4 regions of the Mesorhizobium sp. B4-1-1 genome follow, and region 2 is predicted to be linked to each of the others. Evidence: predicted binding sites of a transcription regulator. Region 2 holds the regulator's gene; each other region holds the start of a gene.
The links. Region 2 encodes PhoB, which activates phosphate uptake and scavenging genes when phosphate is short. Its sites were predicted from a motif close to TGTCATNNANCTGTCAT; they were not measured.
Positions count from the first base shown of each region.

Region 1 (4,726 bases), on a different contig from region 2:
CACCAAATGCCGGCCGACATCCGCCAGGTGGAGCGGATCCGCGCCAACCTCGCCATGGTTTTCCAGAGCTTCAATCTCTGGTCGCACATGACCGTGCTGGAAAACCTCGTCGCCGCGCCGACGCATGTGCTGAAGCGGCCGCGCGCGGAGTGCCTGGAGCAGGCCGAGGCATTGCTGAAGCGCGTCGGCATCTGGGAGCGCCGCAACTACTATCCGCCGCATATGTCGGGCGGCCAGCAGCAGCGCGCTGCGATCGCCCGCGCGCTGGCGATGAATCCCAAGGTGATGCTGTTCGATGAGCCGACATCCGCGCTCGATCCGGAGCTGGTCGGCGAGGTGCTGCGCGTCATGCGTTCGCTCGCGGAAGAAGGACGCACCATGCTGGTCGTCACCCATGAAATGGGCTTCGCCCGCGACGTGTCGAGCAAGGTGATGTTCCTGCACAAGGGCGACGTGGATTCGGTCGGGGAGCCGAAGGAGATGTTCGCCAGGCCGCCGACGCCGCAGTTCAAGCAGTTCATCGCCAACTTCAACAAGTGAGGACGGACCTTGCTCGGCACCAAGATGCGCTGAGATTCAGGTCAGGCCGAGCCGAAAGTGGTGGCTTCCGAGAACCGGAGCGGAGCGTACTTAGGTACGTGAGCACCGGAAGCGCAGGCGAGCCGCTACTTGTAGGCCGGGCTCACCTGAATATCAGCATATCTTAGATCATGTCCGACAGGTCGGAGAACGCCATCGCCTTGCGCAGCACCTCGGCAAAGCGTTCGCCGGCGACCTCCTTGTCGCCGCCATTGTCGATCGACGTGACGTCCGGTCCTGTCAGCTTGACGCTCGTGCTGCGCGCCAGGCGGGCAAGCACTTCGCCGCGTGATTCGCGGCCGCGCGCCGCCAGCCGTTCCGCCAGTATCTCCGGCGCCGCGGTGATCTCGACCACGGCCAGATTGGCGTAGCGTTCGCGCAGCGCCGGGATGACCGCGCGCGACACGTTGGCGACCGCCACGTGGCCGTTCGCCACGGCCCAGTCGACATCGGCCGGCAGGCCATAGCGCAGGCCGTGCGCGTCCCAGCACAGCGAGAAGGCGCCGTCGGCCTCCGCTTCCGCGAAGGCGGCATCGGCCAGCGTGTCGTGGTCCTCGCTTGCCGTGTCGCTCGGCCTGGTGATGACACGGCGCACGAATTCCAGCCGCGTCTCGCCGGCGAAGCGCTGCTTGGCGTAGCCGATCACCGTATCCTTGCCGGCGCCGCTCGGGCCGACCACCGCGACGAAGACGCCGTTGCGGATCGGCAGGCTTTCGGCCAGTTCGCGCTCGATGAGGGCCGAGACCATCATGCGACCCGGCGGCCCTGGCGCCACACGGTGCGCACGACCGGCACATGGTCGTCGACCCGCACCCGCACCAGGTCGGCGCGGCGGCCCGGCTCGATGACGCCGCGATCGGCAAGGCCGATGGCTTCGGCCGGGTTCTTCGACACCATGGCGACCGCCTGCGGCAGCGAGATGCCCTCGACGACATCGCCGAGGAAGAAGGCCGACTGGATCAGGCTGAAGGGGATGTAGTCGGACGACAGGATGTCGAGCAGGCCGTCGGCGGCAAGCGTGCGCGCCGAGACATTGCCGGAATGCGAGGCGCCTCGCATGACGTTGGGCGCGCCCATCAGCACGCCGAGGCCGGCCGCCTTCGAGGCCTTGGCCGCCTCTTCCGTCGTCGGGAACTCGGCGACGCGTACGCCCTGCTCGATTGCTTCTTCGACATGGCGGGAGGTCGCGTCGTCGTGGCTCGCCAACACAATGCCGCGCTCCTGGCAGGCGGCCGAGATGAAGACGCGGTTCGGACCGGAATTGCGGGCCGATTCGGCCATCCGCTTCTCGCAGAACTTCTTGAAGTCCTGGTCCGTCAGCTTCAGCTTGCGCTGGTAATAGTAGGCATAGGTCTCGAGGTTGACGAACTGGCGCTGTCCGGGCGCATGGTCCATCAGCGAGGCAAGTTTCACCCGGTCGTCAGTCTCGAAATTGGCGAAAGCCTCGAGGCAGTCCGGCGCCGAGACCTCGCAGCGCAGATGGATGAAATGGTCGGCCCTGAGCCGATCCTGGCGCACGCTGTCCTCGATCGCGTCGGCCAGCTTGCGAACGTCGTCGGACTTCAGGTCGGCATCCTCGTCCATGCCGACGCGCAAGGCGTCGAGCACGGTGGTGATACCTGCGGTCGCCACCTGGGCATCATGGGCAAGCACGGCGGCAATCGGGTTCCACCGCACTTTCGGGCGCGGCGCGTAATGGCCTTCGAGGTGATCGGTGTGGAGCTCGACGAGACCCGGGATGATGTAGTCGCCGCCCATGTCCTCGCCGGTGCGGGCAGCGCCCGGTTCGATGGCGGCGATCAGGCCGTCGCGCAACAACAGCGAGCCCTGGACGATTTCGTCCGGCAGCACGATGCGGGCATTGGTGAGAACGGTTTCGGCGGTCATCTCAGGCGGTCCTACCTCGAGGGTTCAATCAGAGCAATTCCAGGAAAAGTGCCTTGCGGTTTTCCGCCCGGAATTGCGTAAACAAAGAGATAGGGCAGTTCAGCGTTTCCGCTGAACTGCCCTAGGCGGTCTTGCGGGCCGGGCCGTGGCCAAGCGCATGGTGGGAAAGCACCATGAACGGGGCGCCGGGCTCGCTTTCGACGAACAATGTCAGCGCATCCACCGGCACCGGCTGCCGCAGCACGTCGGCGAACAGTCCGTCGATCGCTGCGCGAAGACGCGGGCTTTCCTGTGGCCCAACGCGCCCCGACAGCGTCATGTGGAAGCGGAATGTGTCGAAGACGTAAGGATAGCCCCATTGGCAGAGGTTGCGGAACTCGTCCGGCTTCAGCGAATCTGGGCTGCGGCGCTCGATCTCGGCCTCGGTCAATGGCGCACGGAAGCAGTCGAAGGCGCGCACGACCTCGCCGGCGAAATCGTTGATCGGGGCGAACGCGGCTTCGGGCACCAGGGCGAAGAAATCGTCGATCTGGCCGACCACGAGGCGCGGGATGACGACTGGCGGAGTGGCTTCGGCGAAACTGTCGAGAGCAGCGCGCAGCGAAGCTTCCGTCTCGTCCGGCGCCAGCCGGAACGGCGCCTTCAGCGTCGCGTGGAACCCGTAGCGCCTGGCGGAGGCGGTATGGAAGGCGACTTCCGCGGCCGACAGATCGCCCACGGCCTCGACCGGTCGCGTCGCCGCGCCAAACGGATCGCGGCCCAGCCAGTTGGCGGCAACACGCGCCAGCTTCTCGTCCTGTCCCGGAGTGTAGTAGATGGCGTAGCGCATGGGCATTCCTCGTCAAGCGCGCTGCGCGCCCCGAAAGGAATATGCGACGCGCTTCAAGTCATTGTCTTGGCAAGTCGTGGCCCAAAAACGCCGGAGCGTTTGCGGCGACATGCACCGGAACCGCTGCCATAGGTGATTTCCATGACGGATTGACGAAGCTTTCGTGGGTTTTCGAAGGCAAGTCCAGTCGCTAGGTGCTTAGCCGACGATTTTTCCGGACTGGACCAACGACTTCGCCGGCGTGCCGATCAGGCCTTCATCAGCCACTCGTGCTCGGCCGCGTTGTGGAATTTCCACGTCCGCTTCGGTCCGGCCATGACATTGAGGTAATAGAGGTCGTAGCCGTGGCAGGCCGCGCAGGGGTGATAGCCCTTCGGCACCAGCACGACATCGCCATCCTCGATCGCCATCGCTTCGTCCAGCTCGCGCACGCCGTTGCGGTCGGCATCGGTGTAGATGCGCTGGAAGGCAAAGCCCTGCGGCGGGTTGAGGCGGTGGTAATAGGTCTCCTCGAGATAGGATTCCGCCGGCAGATTGTCCTGGTCGTGCTTGTGCGGCGGATAGCTCGAGGTGTGGCCGCCTGGCGTGATCACCTCGACCACCAGCAGCGAATCCGCCGGCTTGCCCTCGGGCAGGATGTTGGTGACGTAGCGCGTGTTGGTGCCCTTGCCGCGCACCTCCCGGTCGAGATCGTCAGGTCCGATGACGCGCACCGGCAGGCCGCCGCTTAAGCCAGGCGCCGAGCAGACGGCAAGCTCCAGTTCTGTATCGGCCGTCACGGACCAGTCAGCGCCTTCCGGCACATAGACCGACCAAGGCTTGCCTTCGAAGGGCGACATGCGCTCGCCGAGCAGGCCTAGGTCCTTGCCGCCGGCCGACGCCTTGCCTTTGCCGGTGACGAAGACCAGGCAGACCTCGCGGTCGCCGGTCTTGCCGGACGCCGTCTCGCCCGCTTTCAGCCGATGCAGATCGAAACCGACATAGGTCCAGCCGGCGCTTTGCGGCGTGACATGAGCGACGTGGCCGTGGCCCTTGTCGGCCTTGACGAGCAGTTTCGACATTTTTGTCTCCTAATTCCTCGACGCTTCGATTTTCAGGCCTGCTTGCAGGATTTCATCGTTCATTGGACTATCGTGAAAACCGTGGAGATTGGCCGGTTCCTCTCAACTTCGTCATCCTAGGGCGGAGCAGGAGCGAAGCTCCGTCGCGGAGACCCTAGGATCAATTCCGTTCCCTCAGTCGAAGAGTGCAGCGGAGCAGAATTCTGCACCGCAGCGGTTGCTTCGAAGTCACGGAATGGATCCTCGGGTCTGCGCCGCGTCGCTTCGCTCCTTGCTTCGCCCGTGGATGACGAAGCGAAAGATGTTTCAGCCAATCGCTAATGCATCCGATGCGCCATGCGCGCTGTCCGATCCGTGAACCCTCCACCCC
Region 1 covers NZ_VFTH01000012.1:13,801-18,526, reverse strand. The annotation lists gene FJW10_RS17645 (ATP-binding cassette domain-containing protein) at 1-540, shown strand, start outside; gene phnN (phosphonate metabolism protein/1,5-bisphosphokinase (PRPP-forming) PhnN) at 704-1,330, opposite strand; gene FJW10_RS17635 (alpha-D-ribose 1-methylphosphonate 5-triphosphate diphosphatase) at 1,327-2,466, opposite strand; gene FJW10_RS17630 (DUF1045 domain-containing protein) at 2,588-3,295, opposite strand; gene iolB (5-deoxy-glucuronate isomerase) at 3,544-4,356, opposite strand.
Region 1: a site for PhoB is predicted at 3,437-3,453, ahead of FJW10_RS17630 (DUF1045 domain-containing protein). Genes of this name have one in related genera too.

Region 2 (4,726 bases):
GATCTCTATACATCCTCGCTGGTATCGCTCGGCCTGATCCTGTTCATCATCACCTTCATCATCCTCGCGCTCGCACGTTACATGCTGATGCGCATCGACGCCCGCACGGGAGCCTGACCGATGTCGACGTCGCTTGCACTTCATAGCAGCCGCAAGAGAAAGAACAGCGTGATGATGATGCTGTGCGTCGTCGCCGCAGGCATCGGCCTTGCCTGGCTGGCGCTGATCCTCGGCGCACTGCTCTACAAGGGCCTATCCGGCCTCTCGCTGGCGGTGTTCACCGAAATGACGCCGCCGCCAGGCGATGCTGGCGGCCTGCTCAACGCCATCTACGGCAGCATCGTGATGACCGTCATCGGCGTCATCGTCGGCACGCCGATCGGTGTCCTGGCCGGAACCTACATGGCCGAATACGGCCGCTTCTCGCGCCTGACCACGATCGTGCGCTTCATCAACGACATCCTCTTGTCGGCGCCGTCGATCATCATCGGCCTGTTCGTCTATGAGCTGATGGTGCGGCCGATGGGGCACTTCTCGGCCATCGCCGGCGCCGTCGCGCTGTCGATCCTGGTGATCCCCGTTGTGGTGCGCACCACCGAGGACATGCTGAACCTCGTGCCCAACGCGCTGCGCGAAGCAGGCGCCGCCATCGGCGCGCCGCGCTGGGTGGTGATCCGCTCGGTCGCCTATCGCGCCGCCCTGTCCGGCATCGTTACCGGCATATTGCTGGCGATCGCCCGCATCTCCGGCGAGACGGCGCCGCTGCTCTTCACCGCGCTCAACAACCAGTTCTGGTCGAGCAATCTCAACGCGCCGATGGCCAGCTTGCCGGTGACCATCTTCCAGTTCGCCCTCAGCCCCTATGAGGAATGGCAGCAACTGGCGTGGACCGGCGCACTCATAATCACCCTGACGGTTCTCGGGCTGAGCATCTTCGCGCGCAGCCTCACCGGACGCAGAGAGGACAGATGAAACCGATGTTGTCCACCGATTTGAACGTAGCCGACACGACCGTCGAGAAGTCGAAGATCGAGGTCAAGAACCTCAATTTCTACTATGGCCAGTCGAAGGCGCTGAAGGACATCAACCTGTCCCTGCCCGAGCGCAGCGTGACTGCCTTCATCGGCCCGTCGGGCTGCGGGAAGTCGACGCTGCTGCGCGTGCTCAACCGCATCTACGAGCTCTACCCGAAGCAGACCGCCGAGGGCCAGGTGCTGCTCGACGGCAAGAACATCCTCGACCGCTCGCAGGACCTCAACCTGCTGCGCACCAAGATCGGCATGGTGTTCCAGAAGCCGACGCCATTCCCGATGTCTATCTACGAGAACATCGCCTTCGGCGTCAGGCTCTATGAGAAGATCAGCAAGGCCGAGATGGATAGCCGCGTCGAGTCGGCGCTGAAGCGCGCCGCGCTGTGGACCGAGGTCAAGGACAAGCTCAACGCCAGCGGCCTCAGCCTCTCGGGCGGCCAGCAGCAGCGCCTGTGCATCGCCCGTACCGTGGCGGTGAAGCCCGAGGTCATCCTGCTCGACGAGCCGGCCTCGGCGCTCGATCCGCTGTCGACCGCCAAGATCGAGGAACTGATCGACGAGTTGCAGGCCGACTACACGATCGTCATCGTCACCCACAACATGCAGCAGGCGGCGCGCGTGTCGCGGCAGACGGCGTTCATGTATCTGGGCGAGCTGGTGGAGTTCGACCGGACCGAGAAGATCTTCACCTCGCCCCGCGAGAAGCGCACGCAGGACTATATTACCGGCCGCTTCGGCTGAGTTCATACGAGGACATCATCATGGCCGAACATACCGTCGCCTCCTTCGACGAGGATCTGAGGCAGATCAGCCGGCTCATCAACGACATGGGCGATCTCGCCAGCTCGATGGTCGGCGGCGCGACCAAGGCGTTGCTCGAGACCGACAATGCGCTGGCGCAGCGCGTCGTCTCCGACGACGCCATCATGGACGCTCGTCAGCGCGAGCTCGACGACCGCGCCATCACGCTGATCGCCAAGCGGCAGCCGATGGCGGACGACCTGCGCAACGTGGTCGGCTCGATCCGTATGGCGGGCGACCTCGAACGCATCGGCGATCTCGCCAAGAACATCGCCAAGCGCGTCGGCTCGGTCGGCGTCAGCGCCGCGCCGCGCGACCTCACGCATTCGATCGATTCCATGGCGCAGATGGTGCTGATCCAGGTCCAGGCCGTGATCCAGGAATATATGGTGGGCGATGCCACGGCGCTGGCCAAGCTTCGCAACGACGACGAGCGCATCGACGTCAAATACACCTCCGTCTTCCGTGAGCTGTTGACCTACATGATGGAAGACCCGCGCAACATCACCGCTTGCACGCATCTTCTGTTCTGCGCCAAGAATCTCGAGCGCATCGGCGACCATGTGACCAACATCGCCGAGAACGCCTATTATGTGCTGACCGGCACGCAATTGCCCGCCAATCGTCCGAAGCAGGACGAGACCGCAATGTCGGCGCCGGCGGCCTGACGAAAAGGTTACCCCAATGATCGCGCCACGCATCATGGTGGTGGAGGACGAGGAGCCGCTGGGGGTGCTACTCCGCTACAATCTCGAATCCGAGGGTTACCAGGTCGAAGTGGTGACCCGCGGCGACGAGGCCGAAATCCGCCTTCAGGAAAACGTTCCCGACATGCTCGTGCTCGACTGGATGGTGCCGGCGGTTTCTGGCATCGAGCTCTGCCGGCGTCTCAGGATGCGGCCCGAGACCGAGCGGCTGCCGATCATCATGCTGACGGCCCGCGGCGAGGAAAGCGACCGCGTGCGCGGCCTCTCGACCGGCGCCGACGACTATCTGGTCAAGCCGTTCTCGACGCCGGAGTTCATGGCGCGCGTCAAGGCGCTGCTGCGCCGCGCCAAGCCGGAGGTGCTGTCCAGCGTGCTCAAGGTCGGCGACATCGTGCTCGACCGCGAATCGCACCGCGTCTACCGCAAGAAGAGCGAGATCAGGCTCGGCCCGACCGAGTTCCGCCTGCTCGAATTCATGATGCGCCATCCCGGCCGAGTGTTCTCGCGCAGCCAGCTGCTCGACAATGTCTGGGGCGAGACGATCTATATCGACGAGCGCACCGTGGACGTCCATGTCGGGCGCCTGCGCAAGGCGGTCAACAACGGCCGCATGCCGGACGTCATCCGCACCATCCGCGGGGCGGGTTACGCGATCAGGGAGGATTAGAGCGGTTCACCGTTTACTGGGAACCGCCCTCTGCCCCGCCGCCGCTTCACATGAAATCGGGCTTGTCGCCATCCGTGCCCGGCTTGTCGACGCCGAGATTTTCGCCGACATGCCGATCCGGCGCTCGGACAATCCGAGCAACCAGATCGGCCACGCTGACGCGCGATACCGACGTGCCCTTGAATGGCTCGTTGCGCGCGGTCGTTTCATAGTCGATGACCGCCTCATCCATCAGCCATGCGGGCCGCAGGATCGTGTATTCGAGACCGGAGGCCTCGATGGCGTCTCCGGCGCGCCGGAAGGGTTTCAGGTCCTCGCCGATCATGGCGGCGTTCCATTCGCCGAACTTGCCGGACACTTCGTCATAGATGCCGAGCGCCAGAATGAAGATCAGTCGCCTGATGCCGGCCTTCTTCATGGCGGCGATCACGGCCCGCGCCTGCCTGTCGAGGTCCGCGCCGGTCAGATTGGCGTAGACGATGTCCTGTCCCTGCATCGCTTCGTCGAGCCTTGCGGCGTCCAGAACGTCCCCTTGGACAACGTTCTGATTTGGCCCGGCAAGGCCGGCAAGGCGCGCCGTGTTGCGGGCATACAGGGTCAGATGAAGGTCACCGTCGCCCGCCAGCATGTCGATGACGTGGCGGGCAATCTGGCCACCCGCGCCGAGAATGAGAACCTTGATCATATGACCTCGCTTGTTCCGGGTCGAAGGGGACGAACCCTGGTCGATCCCGCATCCCTTGGACGATTACCTTCCGCCGATGGGTTGCAGCGTCTTGCCGAAGAAAGGCGCCAGCACCGACACTGCTTCATCGACATATCTCTCGCCGTCATAGAGATCCATGTGGTTGGCCCCTTCAACGACATGGTAGCTCTTGTCCTTGCTGGCGGCGCGGCTATAGAGGTCGTCGCTCATCCATTTGCTGCCGGCCTTGCTCCCGGCCACGATCTGCAGCGGCTGGGTGAGGTAGGCCTCGGCTTTGGAATAGGCGTCGTAGGGAATGATCTGCGACAGGCTGCGAGCCGTCGCATAACCGGGTGCGGTCGGGTATTCGGCGCGGGGCGTGTGATAATATTCCCAGGCTTGGCGCAGTTCTTCGTTCGGAGCGTCGTCTTCCTTCAGTGGCGCCAGCGGAATCCTGCCAACCTCCGAACCGTTGGCGTCGGAAGTCCGTGCCGCCGCGCCGACCGCGATCACGGCGCGGGCGTCTGCATCCTTGATATTGTTGTCCCAACCGTTGCGGAACATCTGGCCGATATTGACGGCGCTCACGGTTCCGACGGCCTTGATGCGCGGGTCGTCAATTGCCGCATTGGCCGTATAGCCGGCGCCGGCGCAGATACCCATCGCACCGATACGGTCATTGTCGACATAGGGGAGCGTGGTCAGGTAATCGAGCACGGCGCTCACGTCTTCGGTGCGGACAGACGGGTTTTCGAGCTGGCGCGGCTGCCCGCCGCTCTCGCCCTGGTAGGAGGCATCGTAGGCGATGGTGATGAAGCCCTGTTCGGCGAGCTTC
Region 2 covers NZ_VFTH01000034.1:17,771-22,496, reverse strand. The annotation lists gene pstC (phosphate ABC transporter permease subunit PstC) at 1-117, shown strand, start outside; gene pstA (phosphate ABC transporter permease PstA) at 121-972, shown strand; gene pstB (phosphate ABC transporter ATP-binding protein PstB) at 969-1,772, shown strand; gene phoU (phosphate signaling complex protein PhoU) at 1,793-2,500, shown strand; gene phoB (phosphate regulon transcriptional regulator PhoB) at 2,517-3,206, shown strand; gene FJW10_RS28580 (SDR family oxidoreductase) at 3,253-3,891, opposite strand; gene FJW10_RS28575 (alpha/beta hydrolase) at 3,955-4,726, opposite strand, start outside.

Region 3 (4,726 bases), on a different contig from region 2:
TAATCCGGTTTCTGCGTGCGTTTGCCGACCCGGGTCAGGAAAGCGATGATCTGCGCGCGCGGATTGCCCGGATGGGCATCGACGGCCTCGTCGAAGCGTTCCCAGAATTCGAGGTCGTATTTGCGCAGATAGGACGCGGCGAGCTCGTCCTTGGACGGGAAGCTGCGATAAAGGCTCGGCTTGGTGACGCCGGCGCGCTTGACGATCTCGTCGACGCCGATCGCCCGGATGCCCTCGCGATAAAAAAGGTCGCGCGCGACGTCCAGGATTTTGTCCGCAGCCTTCGGCGCCGGAGCTCCGCCCAATGACGCATCAATTTTATTGTCCGATGGCATGCAAACAACTCGCTTGACAATGTTACTGACCGGTACGTATGTAGGGCATCACCCCATTGCAACGTACCGGTCAGTAACATGATAGCTCAGTCCCGTCCGTTTGGCCAGCGCTACGCTTTCGTCGTCGTTGCCGTCATCTTCTTCTGCCTGTTGATCGCGGCCGGGCTTCGTTCTGCGCCCTCGGTGATGATGGTTCCGCTGGAAGAGAGCTTCGGCTGGCGTCGCGACGTGACCTCCTGGGCCGCCAGCGTCGGCATCCTGCTCTATGGCCTCACCGGTCCGTTCGCCGCGGCGCTGATGGAGCGCATCGGGCTGCGCCGCACGCTGCTCGGCGCGCTGCTGGTGATGTCGGGATCGACCGCGCTCAGCCTGTTGATGACTGAGCCCTGGCATCTCTTCCTCACCTGGGGCGTGTTTTCCGGCATCGGTTCGGGCGCGGTGGCGAGCGTGCTGGGCGCCACCATCGTCAACCGCTGGTTCAAGACCAATCGCGGCCTGATGATGGGGCTGATGTCGGCCTCCAGCGCCACCGGCATGCTTATCTTCCTGCCGGTGATCGCCTCACTGGCGCAGAGCGGCGGCTGGAAGCCGGTGGCGATCGCCGTGGCGATCGCGACGGCGGCCCTGATCCCGTTCGTCCTGCTGCTGGTGCCCGAGCGCCCCGCCTCGATCGGCCAGGTGCGCTACGGCGCCGATGCCGACGACGTGCCGCCGGTGTCGCCCGCGTCGCAGGGCAATTTCCTGGCGCATACGCTGAACACGCTGCGCCGGGCTGCCGGCACCCGGGTGTTCTGGTATCTGTTCGCCACCTTCTTCGTTTGCGGCTTCACTACCAACGGCCTCGTCGGCACGCATCTCATCGCCTTCTGCGGCGACATGGGCATCGGCGAGGTGCAGGCTGCCGGACTGCTGTCGATGATGGGCATCTTCGACCTGATCGGCACGACGCTGTCCGGCTGGCTCACCGACCGCTTCGATCCGCGCAAGCTCCTCGGCGTCTATTACGCGGTGCGCGGGCTGTCGCTGATCTACCTGCCTTATTCCGGCTTCTCGGCGACCAGCTTGGTCATCTTCGCCGTGCTCTACGGGCTCGACTGGATCGCCACCGTGCCGCCGACGCTGAGGCTTGCCAACGAGGCGTTCGGCGATCGCAGCGGACCCATCGTGTTCGGCTGGATCGTCGCCGGCCACCAGGTGGGCGCCGCGGCGGCGGCCGCCTTCGGCGGCACGATGCGCGAGCTGCAGGGCAATTACGAGCTGGCGTTCCTGATTGCCGGCATGACCGGTATTGCGGCGGCATGCATCTCGTTGCTGATCAACACCGACAGGCCGGCTTTCGAGCCGGAGGCGCAGGCGGCTTGAGGCATGTCGAGATTCGGGTGAGGCCGGCCTGCAAACAGCAGTCTCCTGCGCTTCCGGTGCTCACGTACTTTAAGTACGCTCCGCTCCGGTTCTCGGAGACCGCCGTTTTCGGCTCGTCCTGACCCGAATCTCGACATGCCTCCCGGCGCAGTTTTTCCCTTCTCCGCGAGGGCAGAAGAGAAAGTCCAGACTGTTCACTGTTATCAAAACTTCATGGTTCCGAGACACGCCTGAAACATTGAGGCGAGAGCTTGGCGGTCCCGTTCAACGCCATCCGGAGACAGCCATGAACAAGCTTTCGTTGACTCGCCGCGCTTTCGTCACCTCGGCCAGCGCCTTCGGCCTTGTCGGCGCCTCCGGACTCGCGCTGCCATACTATTCCCGCGCCAGCCAGCGTCCGGCCTTCACGCATGGCGTCCAGTCGGGCGACGTGGACGCCACCTCCGGCATGGTGTGGACGCGCACGGACCGTCCGGCGCGCGTGATGTATGAAGTGTCGACGACCGAAAGCTTCGCCAATGCGACGCGGCTGGCGCCGCTCGATACCTCGCCGGCCAGCGACTACACGGTCAAGCGCCTGCTCACCGACCTCGCTTCCGATCAGGACATCTTCTACCGCATGGTGGCTGCCGACCTGTCCGACATCAACGCTGTCTCCGAGCCGATCGTCGGCCGCTTCCGCACCGCGCCGTCCTCGAAGCGTGACGTGCGCTTCGCCTGGTCGGGCGACACCGCCGGCCAGGGCTGGGGCATCGACGAGACCGGCATGAAGACCTATTCCACCATCGCCAAGCACACGCCGGACTTCTTCCTGCATTCGGGCGACACCATCTATGCCGACGGCGCCTTGAAGGACGAGGTCGACCTGCCCGGCGGCGGCAAGTGGAAGAACGTCGTCATGCTCGACGGCAAGCGCAAGGTCGCCGAGACGCTGGACGAATATCGCGACCAGTGGAAATACAACATGATGGACAAGCATGTGCTTGGCCTCTCCGCCATCTGCCCGACCTTCTACCAGTGGGACGACCACGAGGTGCTCAACAACTGGTCGGATTCGAAGAATCTGACCGCCGACAATCGCTACACCGAAAAGTCCATCCATGTGCTGGCGGCCCGCGCGGCGCGCGCCTTCCATGAGATGACGACCATCCGTTACGAGCCGTCGGAGCCCGGCCGCGTCTACCGCAAGATTTCCCACGGTCCGCTGCTCGACGTGTTCTTCCTCGACATGCGCTCCTATCGCGGCCCGAACGGCCCCGACATGGAGGAGACGCTGACGCCGAAGTCGCGCATGATCGGCGAGGAGCAGTCCAAGTGGCTTAAGCGCGAGCTGGCCAACTCACGGGCGACCTGGAAGATCATCGCCGCCGACATGCCGCTCAGCCTCGTCGTCTGGGACGACGCGGCCAAGAAGGTCGGTTTCGAGGCCGTCAGCAATAACGACAATGGCGCGCCGAAGGGCCGCGAGCTCGAATTCGCCGATGTGCTGCGCTTCATCAAGAATGCCGGCATCACCAACACGGTGTGGCTGACCGCCGACGTGCACTACACCGCGGCGCATTACTACAACCCCGACAAGGCGCAGTTCCAGGATTTCAATCCGTTCTGGGAATTCGTCTCCGGCCCGATCCATGCCGGCACCTTCGGCCCCAACGACCTCGACATGACCTTCGGGCCGGAGTTGAAATTCATCAAGGCGCCGACCGCCGAGCAGGGCCAGAACCTGCCGCCGTCGGCCGGGCTGCAGTTCTTCGGCCTGGTCGATATTTCGGGCGCGACCGAACAGCTCACCGTGCGGCTGATGGATCGCGACGACAACGAGCTTTACAAGGTGACGCTCGATCCGGTGCGGTCCGCGTAAGGGCGGCGCGGGGCGCCCCCTCTGTCCTGCCGGACATCTCCCGCGCAAGGGGGGAGATTGGCAGCTCCGCCGCTGCCGCTAGTCCTTCAGCGCTGGAGATTGGCGAAAGCCGACGCGACAGCTAATCTCCTCCCAAGCGGGGGAGATGTCCGCCAGAGGGGCGCGAAGGACCGCTACGTTTGCCGCGTTATACGCGGCGGCAGATCAATCCGGATAGCAGGCCCGCGGAATTTTCGGCCAAACCGCGGTGTCGCAATTGGCGTCCTTCTGGCGCTGCTTGAAGGCGGCGCTGACCGGGCCGGTGACGATCGGGTCGACGCCGTCGGGCGCGTCGGCGAACATCTGCTGCGCGGTCCTGGCGTCGGGCGGCTGTATGGAGCCGCTCTCTCTCAGGGCCGTCGCCGACTGTGCAACACCGGCCGCAAGCAGCACGCCGAGCGCTGCCCACGCGAAAACCGGACGCAATCTGGACATCTGATCGGTCATGAACATGAAATCGCCCGGCCCCTCAAAGGTTCCGCCTTGGTTAACGAAATCATTTCACACCAAGACGTTTAAGAATCAGTGACCATGTATTTGGAGCCGGGCCTCCCCTTTCGCAATTGCGAAAAACCCTGTATGAGCCGCGCAACCGAAAAAGGCGGCGCTTTTGGGCCTGCTGCCTGCAACGTTCCCGAGACCAGAAAAATGAACCTCCGCAATATCGCGATCATCGCGCACGTCGACCATGGCAAGACCACGCTGGTCGACCAGCTTCTGAAACAGTCCGGCGCCTTCCGCGACAACCAGCGCGTCGCCGAGCGCGCCATGGATTCCAACGACCTCGAAAAGGAACGCGGCATCACGATCCTGGCCAAGGCGACCTCGGTCGACTGGCACGGCACCCGCATCAACATTGTCGATACGCCCGGACACGCCGATTTTGGCGGCGAGGTCGAGCGCATCCTGTCGATGGTGGATTCGGCGATCGTGCTCGTCGACGCCGCCGAAGGCCCGATGCCGCAGACCAAGTTCGTGGTCGGCAAGGCACTCAAGGTCGGCCTGCGTCCCATCGTTGTCATCAACAAGATCGACCGTCCGGACGCCCGCCATATCGAAGTGGTCAACGAGGTGTTCGACCTGTTCGCGGCCCTCGACGCCACCGACGAGCAGCTCGATTTCCCGATCC
Region 3 covers NZ_VFTH01000018.1:90,857-95,582, reverse strand. The annotation lists gene FJW10_RS23070 (TetR/AcrR family transcriptional regulator) at 1-335, opposite strand, end outside; gene FJW10_RS23065 (MFS transporter) at 414-1,697, shown strand; gene FJW10_RS23060 (alkaline phosphatase) at 1,984-3,558, shown strand; gene FJW10_RS23055 (hypothetical protein) at 3,763-4,044, opposite strand; gene typA (translational GTPase TypA) at 4,246-4,726, shown strand, end outside.
Region 3: a site for PhoB is predicted at 1,896-1,912, ahead of FJW10_RS23060 (alkaline phosphatase). Genes of this name have one in related genera too.

Region 4 (4,726 bases), on a different contig from region 2:
CTACGTGCCTCTGCGGCAGGATTTTTCCGACCTGGTCGACAAGGTGGCCTATTTCGAAAAACACCCCGCCGAGGCTGGGCGGATAACCGCCGCCGCCAACGCCTATTGCCGCAAATTCGGCAATGAACAGGACGAGCAGGCGATCTCGCTGCTCGTCCTCTACAAATATTTCGTGCTGAGCGGGCAGATAAAGCCCGACGCGGAAGTCTGGCGCTTCATCGCCGGTTAGGCATGGGAGCGGTCGAACACCCGGTCGGCCGGCCCGAAACGGTCCCTGGCGGTGAACTGCTGGTGCCAGTAAGGATAAAGCACCGGCGGCCGGCTGACGACGTCGAGGCGCTGCCGCTCCTCCTCGGTGAGCGAAAGGCTGGCCGCGGCGAGGTTGTCCTTGAGTTGGGCCTCGTTGCGGGCGCCGATCACCAGCGAACTCACGGCCGGGCGGCCAAGCAGCCAGGCAAGCGCGACCTGCGCCCCTGAGACGCCGCGCGCTTTGCCGATCTCGTTGAGCACGTCGACGATGCGCCACAGGCGGTCCTCGTCGCGGATCGGCGGCTCCGTCCAGCCGCCGACCTGGCGCGCGGTCGGGCTGTCGCGATGGTATTTGCCGGAGAGCAGGCCGCCCGCCAGCGGGCTCCAGACCAGCACGCCCAAGCCCTGGTCGACCGAGATCGGCAGCAATTCATATTCGGCCTCGCGCGCTTCCAGCGTGTAGTGGATCTGCTGGGTGACGAAACGGGCCTGATGGCGGCTGTCGCTGATGGCAAGAGCCTTCATCACCTGCCAGCCCGAATAATTGGAGCAGCCGATATAGCGGATCTTGCCCTGGTTGACCAAGGTGTCGAGCGCCGCGATCGTCTCCTCCAGCGGCGTGAGCCCGTCCCACTGGTGGACGAAGTAAATGTCGATGACGTCGGTCCTGAGCCGCTTCAGGCTCTTCTCGCATTCGCGGATCAGATGGTGGCGCGACAGGCCTTCGTCATTCGGGCCGGTGCCGATGCGCATGCGCGCCTTCGAGGCGATCAGCACGTCATTCTTGCGCTTGCCGCCAAGCGCCTCGCCGATGATCTCTTCCGACAATCCGTTGGAATAGACATTGGCGGTGTCGATGAGATTGATGCCGGCATCGATGCAGGTGTCGATGATGCGTTTGGCTTCCGAAAGATCCGAATTGCCGACGGCGGCGAACGGACCGGCGCCGCCGAAGGTCATGGTGCCAAGCGTCAATGTCGAGACTTTCAAGCCGGATCGGCCCAGCGTGCGGTATTCCATGTCGGTCCTCGCAATTTGTTTGAAGAAGCGCCGTGGAGGGCGCCGGAAGAGGCGAGGGGATTTGTAGGACAATTCCCGCCGCTTGTCGTCCCGCTATCGACACGGATCGATCACATATCTTCGATATCGATGCCTGCTTCCGGTCGATTGCAATAAAACCGTCATTGCGCCTCTGTATCTCAGTCGGCTTATGGAGTTGCGTTCGCGGTCACGGCCGGTACGCATATGGGGCGAAGATGGCTGGCAGGCAGGAGCTGCGCGATGAACGAACTCAAAACAAATTCCGGGGCGAAGGACTGGCTCGAAGCCGAACTCGAGGACACGCTTGACGAGGACTATGAGCTTGAGCTTTCCGAGCCGGCGCTCTCGCTCGAGATCGCCAAGATCTACAAGAAGTCGCATCCGCCCTCCATGGAGCGCATGACCTATTTCCGCGAGCTGCTCAGGCTGCAGTCGGAATTGATCAAGCTGCAGTCCTGGGTCGCCTACCACAAGAAGAAGCTGGTGGTGGTCTTCGAAGGCCGCGATTCCGCCGGCAAGGGCGGCGTCATCAAGCGCATCACGCAGCGGCTCAACCCGCGCATCGCCCGCGTCGTGGCGCTGCCGGCACCGACCGAGCGCGAGAAATCGCAATGGTATTTCCAGCGCTACGTGCCGCATCTCCCCGCGGGCGGCGAGATCGTGCTGTTCGACCGCTCCTGGTACAACCGCTCCGGCGTCGAGCGGGTGATGGGCTTTGCCAATGGGGACCAAGTCGAGGAATTCTTCAACGACGTGCCGGAATTCGAGCGTATGCTGGTCCGTTCCGGCATCACGCTCGTCAAATACTGGTTCTCGATCACCGATGAGGAACAGCAGATGCGCTTCCTGATGCGCATCCACGATCCGATGAAGCAGTGGAAGCTGTCGCCAATGGACCTGCAGTCGCGCGTGCGCTGGGAGCAGTATACCAAGGCCAAGGAAGAGACCTTCGCACGCACCAACATTCCCGAAGCCCCCTGGTTCATCGTCGAGGGCAACGACAAGAAGCGCGCCCGGCTGAACTGCATCGACCATCTGTTGCAGCAGATGCCGTATGAGGAGGTTCCGCACGAGGACATCTCGCTGCCCGACCGCGTCTTCAACCCGTCCTACGAGCGCCAGGTGCTGCCGCGCGAGCTCTACGTGCCTGAGAAGTATTGAGGTCTTTTCCTTCTCCCCTTTTCACGGGGAGGTGAGGTCCGCGCAGCGGGCGAAAAGCCAATTGCTTGGCTTTTCGAACGACGAACGCCCGAAGGGCGGATGAGCGGCAGCGCCGGTCGGCGATTGAGCGCCAATTCGCTGCCGTTGCGAGCTAGCCGCTAATCTCAAAGGTCGCGCCGCCCCTCATTGCCCCGCCGGGCATTTCTCCCCGTATGGTGAAGGGGAGAAAGAGCTGTACTTACGCCCGCCCGATCATCACATGCGTCGCATCGGCAGTGGCCACCTGGCCGGTGCAGCGGTATCCCAGCTTCAGTATGTCGAGGTCGGCGAAGAGGTGCTCGCCGGAGCCGAGCAGCACAGGCGAAATCGCCAGATGCATCTCGTCGATGAGCTTCTCTTGCAGATACTGCCGAACGGTCGAGACGCCGCCGCCGACGCGCACGTCCTTGCCGCCGGCGGTTGCCTTCGCCTGTTCGAGCGCTGAGTGGATGCCGTCGGTGATGAAATAGAAAATCGTGCCGCCTTCCATCTCGATCGCCGCGCGCTTGTGATGCGTCAAAATAAAGGTCGGAACATGATAGGGCGGGTTGTCGCCCCACCAGCCTTTCCAGTTATCGTCCGGCCATTCGCCGCGGCTCGGCGCGAACATGTTGCGGCCGAGGATCCAGGCGCCGACGTTCTCAAAACCGCGCACGGCAAACTCGTCATCGGTATCCGTCGTCCCGCCTTCCTTGCCGATCATCTGGTGGAAGGAGCGGGTCTTGATCATCCATTTGTGCAGATTTTCGCCGCCGACGCCGAGCGGGCTGGCGAGGCTCTGGTCGGGACCTGCGCCGTAGCCGTCGAGCGAGAGCGTAAAGCAATTAACACGGAGCTTGGACACGGTTTTCTCCCGATCGGTTGCAAAATGCAAGCAGTAAGGGAATAGCTTTTCTGATTGCAAAATGTAATTGGTTTTCCGCGATGCGCAGCAGGCTACGGAAGCCTACTGACACCAAGCCCTATGGCGATCGTTCGCAAGACGGAAGATAGCGGCGCTGACACGTCGCGTCGCCGCGCCTTGGCGGCCTCTCGTTGGGGCCTGCGATATCTAGCCCTTCAGCATCTGCGCCACCACAGGCGCAAAATAGGTCAGCACGCCGTCGCAGCCCGCCCGCTTCAGCGAGAGCAGCGATTCCAGCATCGCCTTCTCGCCGTCGATCCAGCCATTGGCGGCGGCTGCCTTGATCATCGAGTATTCGCCCGACACCTGATAGGCGAAGGTCGGCATCTGCAGCTCGTCCTTCAGCCGGCGGATGATGTCGAGATAGGGCAGGCCGGGCTTCACCATCAGCATGTCGGCGCCTTCGGCGAGGTCCTGCTCGGCCTCGCGCACCGCTTCGTCCGAATTGGCGTGGTCGATATAGTAGGTCTTCTTGTCGCCCTTGAGCAGGCCGGCAGTGCCGACCGCCTCGCGATAGGGCCCGTAGAAGGCCGAGGCGAACTTCGTCGCGTAGGACATGATCGCCACGTCCTGGAAACCGTTGGCGTCGAGCGCGTCGCGGATGGCGCCGATGCGGCCGTCCATCATGTCCGACGGCGCGATGATGTCGGCGCCCGCCGCCGCCTGGATCACGGCCGCGGCGGCGACCTGCTCGACCGTCTCGTCGTTGACGATGATGCCGTCGCGCAGGATGCCGTCATGGCCGTGGCTGGTGAACGGGTCGAGCGCGGCATCGGTAATGATGCCGATCTCCGGCACCGCGTCCTTGATGGCGCGCGTGGCGCGATTGATGACATTGTCGGGGTCGAGGATATGCGATCCCGTCTGGTCGCGCAGCGCAAGCTCGACATTGGGGAAGGTGGCGATGGCCGGGATGCCGAGCTTGGCGGCGCGCTCGGCTTCCTTCACCGCGAGGTCGATGGACAGGCGATAGACGTCCGGCATCGCGGCGATCGGCTCGCGCGTGTTCAAGCCGTCGACGACGAAGATCGGCCAGATTAGGTCGTTCACCGAAAGCTGGTTCTCCTGCACCAGCCGGCGCGACCAGTCGGCCTTGCGCATGCGCCGCAGCCGCCGGCTGCCGGTGATCTCGTCGACGCTGCGCGCGCCGGCAGGCTTTGCGGGGGTGAATTTGTTCATCGCCGAAACTCTCTTTTGCGCCGGCTTTTACCACGCGCTTCCGCTGCTGACCAATGCGACACGATTGTGCCAGCGACGTGGCACACGTTCCTCTCCCCCACTTTGTGGGGCGAGGAACCCCCTAGGGCTGCCCGTTCCCCGACAGGATCTGCG
Region 4 covers NZ_VFTH01000007.1:91,350-96,075, reverse strand. The annotation lists gene FJW10_RS12365 (glycosyl transferase family 90) at 1-229, shown strand, start outside; gene FJW10_RS12360 (aldo/keto reductase) at 226-1,269, opposite strand; gene ppk2 (polyphosphate kinase 2) at 1,531-2,451, shown strand; gene FJW10_RS12350 (dihydrofolate reductase family protein) at 2,690-3,334, opposite strand; gene hemB (porphobilinogen synthase) at 3,542-4,573, opposite strand; gene FJW10_RS12340 (DUF2066 domain-containing protein) at 4,695-4,726, opposite strand, start outside.
Region 4: a site for PhoB is predicted at 1,418-1,434, ahead of ppk2 (polyphosphate kinase 2). Genes of this name have one in related genera too.